One region of the Streptomyces coerulescens genome, then DNA from elsewhere that is predicted to be linked to it. Evidence: riboswitches for the same ligand, from Rfam matches in the RefSeq annotation. Region 1 holds a riboswitch; each other region holds the start of a gene.
The links. Region 1 has a riboswitch for cyclic di-AMP ahead of ACFPQ9_RS16450 (C40 family peptidase). Riboswitches for the same ligand answer to the same signal wherever they lie in the genome.
Positions count from the first base shown of each region.

Region 2: it holds a riboswitch for cyclic di-AMP, as region 1 does, so the genes downstream of both, ACFPQ9_RS08430 (M23 family metallopeptidase) here and ACFPQ9_RS16450 (C40 family peptidase) in region 1, are expected to answer to the same signal.
Region 3: it holds a riboswitch for cyclic di-AMP, as region 1 does, so the genes downstream of both, ACFPQ9_RS31115 (C40 family peptidase) here and ACFPQ9_RS16450 (C40 family peptidase) in region 1, are expected to answer to the same signal.

Region 1 covers NZ_JBHSKM010000008.1:477,891-480,145, forward strand. Annotated here, with positions in the region: gene pcrA (DNA helicase PcrA) at 1-824, opposite strand, end outside; cyclic di-AMP (ydaO/yuaA leader) riboswitch at 1,187-1,356, shown strand; gene ACFPQ9_RS16450 (C40 family peptidase) at 1,365-2,255, shown strand, end outside.
Region 2 covers NZ_JBHSKM010000004.1:21,096-23,350, forward strand. Annotated here, with positions in the region: gene ACFPQ9_RS08430 (M23 family metallopeptidase) at 110-1,138, opposite strand; cyclic di-AMP (ydaO/yuaA leader) riboswitch at 1,150-1,307, opposite strand; tRNA gene ACFPQ9_RS08435 (tRNA-Met) at 1,628-1,701, opposite strand; gene ACFPQ9_RS08440 (dihydrofolate reductase family protein) at 1,776-2,255, opposite strand, start outside.
Region 3 covers NZ_JBHSKM010000024.1:356,467-358,721, forward strand. Annotated here, with positions in the region: gene ACFPQ9_RS31115 (C40 family peptidase) at 1-1,068, opposite strand, end outside; cyclic di-AMP (ydaO/yuaA leader) riboswitch at 1,077-1,250, opposite strand; gene ACFPQ9_RS31120 (NAD-dependent epimerase/dehydratase family protein) at 1,392-2,255, opposite strand, start outside.

The DNA.
Region 1 (2,255 bases):
CGATAGTGCTCGGCGACGTCCGGGAAGGCCCGCAGCAGATTGACCGTCGTCATGATCAGGTCGTCGAAGTCGAGGGCATTGGCCTCCCGCAACCGCGACTGGTACAGGGCGTACGCCTGGGCGAGGGTCTTCTCGAAGCCGTCCGTCGCCTGGGCGGCGAAGTCCTCCTCGTCGATCAGCTCGTTCTTCAGGTTGCTGATCTTGGCGCTGAAGGACTTGGGCGGATACCGCTTGGGATCGAGATCCAGATCACGGCACACGAGCGCCATGAGCCGCTTGCTGTCGGCGGCGTCGTAGATCGAGAACGACGAGGTGAACCCGAGCTTCTTGCTCTCCCGGCGCAGGATGCGCACACACGCGCTGTGGAAGGTCATCACCCACATCGCGTTGGCGCGCGGGCCGACGAGCTGCTCGACGCGCTCCTTCATCTCGCCCGCGGCCTTGTTGGTGAAGGTGATCGCGAGGATCTGCCCCGGATGCACATTCCGCTCGGCGAGCAGATGGGCGATGCGATGGGTGAGCACACGCGTCTTGCCGGATCCGGCACCGGCCACGATGAGCAGCGGGGTGCCGGAGTGGACGACGGCGGCGCGCTGGTTGTCGTTCAGCCCCTCCAGCAGCGCGGCGGCGTCGATGACCGGCCGCGGGGCGCCGTCGCGGTAGTGACCGTCCCGGTCCGGTGGCACGTCGAACTTCCCACCGAACAGATCGTCCGGAACCGGTTCCGGAGCGTGGTCGTCCTCGGGCGGCGGCGGGTGCTCTTCCTCGTGGGCCCGAGGGGCCTGGAGGTCCGCCAGGAAGCTGTCGTCAAAGAGGCTGCTCATCGCTCTCCGAGTCTAGGCCGCCCCACTGACAGCCCGCCCCCACCCTCGGAACATCGCCGGCCCCAACCCAACGATCCTCCCATCGACCACCTCTCACCACCCCTCGTAACACCCCCATCACAATCCGCAACCGGCCACCCCAGACCACCTCCCCATCCCCCAAACCAACACAATCCACCCACCCCACCCACACAACCCAAGCCCCCGCACACTCACCCGAACCAGCCACCACCTCCGCCGTTCAGAACCAAGGTCACGAAAATGTATCGGGCATATCGAACATCAACCTTCACAGGGGCCACACGAGTTGGCTACCGTGCCGGGCAGGCCGTACGACCCCCACCGGCGAACGTCGCCGGGCCGCACGGCCTCCGCCGAGTCCGGCGCACCCAACGGTGACCGGAACCGGGGACCCACCGAACTTGGGGTGAATCGGCCCGACTTCCCTTCCCGGGAACGGCCGTAGGGCAACCCTTCCGAACCACCCGCCCGAACCCGACAGCTAACTCGGTAGGCGGAGCATGGAAGGAGTCGCCTCCCTTGGCGTCGCACCGCAAGTCGCGTCCCGCCGGTACGCGCATAGCAGGCATACGCACCCCCGCCCTCGCCACGGCCGCCCTCACCTCCGTGGCCCTGCTGTCCCAGACGGCCAACGCCAGCCCGTCGACGGACGACAAGCCCAGCCTCGAAGAGGTGGAGAAGAAGGTCGACGACCTCTACCGCCAGGCGGAGTCGGCGACCGAGAAGTACAACGCGGCCAAGGACAAGACCGCGAAGCAGCGCAAGCGCGTCGACACCCTCCTCGACGACGTCGCCCAGCGCACCCAGAAGCTCAACGAAGCGCGCGAGGAACTCGGCCGCAACGCAGCCGCCCAGTACCGCACCGGTGCCGCGGCCCCCGACACCGCGACCTTCCTCCTGGCGGACAGCCCGCAGGACTACTTCGACCAGACCCAGCTGATGGACCGGATGACCGGCCGTCAGAAGGAGTCGGTCGACGACTACTTCACCCAGCAGTCCGAGACGATGCAGAAGCGCCGGGAGGCCACGCAGAGTCTCGAGACGCTCACCGACTCGCAGAACGACCTCAAGTCCGCCAAGGCCACCGTCCAGCAGAAGCTCTCCGACGCACGCGAACTCCTCTCGAAGCTGACGGCCGAGGAGAAGGCGCGCCTCGCCGCGATCGAGAAGCGCAAGCAGGAGGAGGCCGCCCGCAAGGCAGCCGAGCTGGCCCGCCAGCAGGCCGAGGCCGAACGCCAACGCCAGGAAGCCGCCGCCCAGCAGCAGGAGAGCACCCAGCCGCCCGCCGACTCGGGCAGCGCGGACTCATCGTCCTCGGACACCGCCGACTCCTCCTACGCCGCCAAGGCGGAGAAGGCCCTGGCCTTCTCCCGCTCCCAGATCGGCAAGCCGTACGTCTGGGGCGCCACC
Region 2 (2,255 bases), on a different contig from region 1:
CCGAAACCGGCAGCCCTGACGTCGGGGGGTCGCCGTCAGGACCGCCGGGGATCAGAAGTGGATGACCGGCGAGGGGTGTCTCAGGGGTGGATGACCGGCGAGGGGTCGCTCAGGGGGTGAGGCCCTTGCCCTGGAGCCACGCCATCGGGTCGATGCCGCTGGAGCTGCCACCGGGGTGCACCTCGAGGTGCAGGTGGGCGCCGGTCACATTGCCGGTGGCGCCCACGCGGCCGATGACGTCGCCCGTGTTGACCTTCTGCCCCACGCTGACGCTGATCGAGGACTGGTGCGCGAACCAGAGCTCGGTGCCGTCGTCGAGGGTGATCTCGGTCTTGTAGCCGTAGGAGCCGTCCCAGCCGGCGAAGGTGACCTCACCGGAGTGGATCGCCTTGATCAGCGTGCCCGTGGGGGCGGCGAAGTCGAGGCCGGTGTGGTAGCCGGAGGACCAGTAGGCGCCGGCCTGACCGAACGTCGAGGTGATGGTGTACGAGGAGGTCGGCAGCGTGTACTGCTTGGCCAGCTCGGCGAGGCGCTCGGCCTCGGCCTTCTTGCGGGCCTCCTCCTCGGCGGCGGCCTTCGCGGCGGCGGCCTTGGCCTTGGCTTCCTTCTCCGCCTTGGCGGCCGCTTCGGCGGCTTCCTTCTCGGCGGCGGCGACCGCGGCCGCGGCGGCCTTGCTGTCGATCTGGTCCTGCTGGAGCTCGGCCTGCGCGATGATCCGGCTGCGCAGCGCTTCGCCGGCGTCGGAGCCGCCCTGCGCGGTCTGCTCGGTGGCCTCGCCCATGGTGCTGAGCGCGGTGGCCGTGTCCTCGGCGGGCTCGGAGGAGTCGTCGTCGGAGATCAGCGGCAGGTCGGGCATGGTGATGGCGACCGGCGGCTTGCCGCTGTTCGCGCTGGCCATGCCGCCCGCGCCGACGGCGGCTATGACGCCGACGCCGAGAACCGTGGAGCTGCGGGCGAGTCCCCCGCCACGCTGCTTGGAGACGCGGTGCCTGCCGCGCACGGGACGAATGGACTCCGCGGTGGGGTTCCACTCCTCGAACGGGCCCTCGTCGGTGCGGTAGCGGTCGTAGCCGAAGGTTTCCGTGCTGCGCTGACTCGGCACGAACGGGGCTTGCGGAGCAGGCCGGTTGGACGCCACGTGGGCGTACTCCTTTCCTTCCTTCTCGCCTACCGGGTTAGCTGACGGGTTCGGAGCAGGAAGGTCTCCTACGCGCGTATATCAACCGTGACTTCCCGGCGATATTCGCGCGATTCACCCCAGGGTGGTGGTTCCCCGGCTCCCTTGCGGGACTCGGCGCGTGCGCACGGAGCCGCCTCTTGTGACGGCTGGGACGACCGCGCTGCGTTATCGAACGTTAATAGACCCGGGGTGCGGATTCCAAGCTGTTCCTCTTGATCATTAACGATTTTCGCCTGGACTTACGGGTCACGAGCGGCCTAAATCGGGCGAGTTGGCCAGAGCTCAGCAGTCACACAGGTATTGACGGTATGTCAGTTGTTATGCGGAGGGCGGTCGACCGGTCACCCTCGGTGGCGGGGCCGGGAAGACACTGACGCCGGGGAAAACACTGACGCCCGGGAAAACACTCAGGGCCGGAACTGTTGAGTTCCGGCCCTGAGTCCTGAGTAGCGGGGACAGGATTTGAACCTGCGACCTCTGGGTTATGAGCCCAGCGAGCTACCGAGCTGCTCCACCCCGCGTCGGTGAATCCATAGTACGCCATCCGCGGGACGCGAAGCACACGGCTTTCCGTGGCGCCGCCACGGACGGGTGCTCAGGCCGGCAGGTGGGCGTTGGGCGCCTTGGCCCGCTCCGCGTATTCCGGCAGCACCAGGACGTCCACGCCACGTGCCGCCAGCATCCCGCTCCCGTCGGCCCCCGTCACGAACGTGTCCGGCTCCCGCCAGGCCGTCACCACCCGGCGGACCCCCGCGTCCAGGATCAGCCGCGCGCAGGGCACGGGCCGGGACGAGCGGTGCGTGCACGGCTCCAGGCTGCTGTACACCGTGGCGGAGGCGAGCATCGGATCCCCGGCCGCGATTTTCGCCAGCGCCGCCTCCTCCGCGTGCACGACCGGATCGCCGCCCTCCCTGGAGTACCCGCGCGCCAGCTCGGTCCCGTCGGCCGCGACGACCACCGCGCCGACACTGAAGGCCGTCTCCGACGGCGGGCACCGCTCCGCCAGCTCGCACGCCAGCGCCAGCCAGTGCCGGTCCGCGGCGGCGGGGAGGGTACCGGTGCCGGGCGCCGTCGG
Region 3 (2,255 bases), on a different contig from region 1:
GGTGGCCGCGGGCGTGGGCGTGGTGAGGGTGCCGAGGTAGGGGTCCGTGATGGTGGTCGTGAAGGGGTCTGCCGTCGGCGCCGGGGCTGTCACCGGCGGGGCCGTCGCCCCGGGCGGGACGGTGGTGAGGTCGGCGGCCGACTGCGCCTGCAGGGCCTGCCAATGGTCATCGGCGGAGAGCTGGGGCCGGGCCGGCGGCGTGCCCCAGGTGTCGGTCGCGGTCAGCGCGGCGATCGCCGTCGGCGGGGCGCTCTGCCGCGTGGCGTACAGGGACAGCAACTCGCGGGCCCGGTCGAGCTTGCGCCGGTTGTGCTCCTTGGTCGTCCGCAGTGAGGCCCGCGTCTGCGGGGCGGCCGCGGTGTCGACGGCCGGGACGGCGGCGGAGGGCGAGGTGGTCGACGCGGGCAGGGCGGGGAGCGTCGGGAGGACCTGGGTGGCCTGAAGGTCCGCCGACGGGGCCCCGGGCACGGCCGGCAGCGCGGCGAGGGGACCGGCGGTCAGCTCGGCGACCAAAGCCGCCCCGCTGCCCGGACCGGACGTCAACTCCCGGACCGGGGCGGCGGGCAGCTCCAGCGGGGCGCGACCGGTCGACTCACGCGCCGGGGCGAGGTCCCGCACCGCACGCGCGGGCCTGCGCCCGACGGGACGTTCCGGTGTTCTGTCGCTGGGCAGCGCGGCCGGCACGGTCGGACCCAGCTTTGCACGCGCGACGTCGAACCACTGACGGGTGACGTTGTCGAGCGCGGGGTCGCCGCGCCTGTCCTCGCCCGCCCGGGTACCGGCGGACGCGGTTCCGGCGTCAGCCGGGCGGGCGCCTCGCTTGCGCGGGCCCGTCGACGAGGCGCGGGTGGCGTTGAAGGTTCCCGAGTCGGTCTCGGCCCGGTCGTAGAGGGAGGTGATCCGGCGGCTTACTTCCTCACGGCTGGGTGCTTCGTCCGAGGACGAGGGGGCGGCGCCCGCCGTCTGGCCGAGCAGCGCCACCGAGGTGAGGGCCGCCGACGCGAGTGCGGAGTTGCGCATGCCGGGCAGGCTGAGAGCCCCCGGCCGCGCGGTGCCTTCCGGCGCCATGGGCGACGTACTCCTTCCGTACTCCGCCTACCGAGTTAGCTGACGGGTTCGGGCGGTCGGTTCCGGAAGGTGTGCCCTACGGCCGCGCCCCGAAGGGCGGTCGGCCGATTCACCCCAAGTTCGGTTGGGTCCCCGGCTCCGGTGAACCACTTTGAGCGCACCGGACTCGGCGGAGGCCGCGCGTCCCGGCGGGGTTCGCCGGAGGTCGTCGTGCGGCCTGATCCGTAACCTAGCCAACTTGTGCGTCTCCCGTGAAGGTTGAGGCGCCAAATGTCCGATACGTTTTTGTGACCTTCGACGCTCGCGGCGGTGCGGTGGCCCGTTCACTTCACGGTGCGCCGGCGCCGCCACGCTTCGTAATGATCGAGGACCGTCTGCTCGATCGGGCGGTAGGTGATGCCCAGTTCGCTCACGCTGCGGCTGTTGTCCACCCGGAACCGGATGCCGAGGTGTTTACGGATGTAATCCTGCGTCAGGCCGAAGGCGGGGCCGAGGATCCGCACCGGCCAGTGCGGGAGCGCGGTGCGCGGGAGCCGCAGGTCGCGGGGGTACCGGGTCCGCACGATGCGGGACATCTCGTGGAACGACGTCATGGTCTCGGCGGCGACGATGTAGCGTCCCTTCGCGTCCGGGTTCTCGGCGGCGGCGATGTGTGCGTCGGCCACCTCGCGTACGTCCGCCGTGGTGAAGCTGAAGTCCGGGGCGCCGTAGAAGAAGTAGCCCTTGAAGAGCTCCTGGAGCAGGAACAGGCTGCCGGACTCGGAGGCGGGCGTCAGGGACGGGCCCAGGATCAGGCCGGGGTTGACCGACACCAGGCGCCAGCGGCCCTGGGCGGCCTCCGCGTCCCGGGCGGCGCGTTCGGCGACCGTCTTGGCGTAGTGGTACGGGTTGTTCTCCACGGTGCTGGTGGTGTTGAAGTACCGCTCGGAGAGCACCTCGTCGTCCATCCTCAGGACGTCCGCGTAGTCGCCGAAGATCGTGCCCACGGTGGAGGTGAGCACGACCCGTTCCACCGTGGGTGTCCGCTCGACGGCTGCCAGCACATTGCGGGTGCCGAGCAGGGCCGGGTCCACCATGTCCCGGCGGCCGTCCTTGATCTTCTCCGGCATACGGAACGGCGACGCCACGTGGAACACCGTCCGGCAGCCGGTCATCGCCTCGTCGAAGGCGCCCTCGGTCAGCAGGTC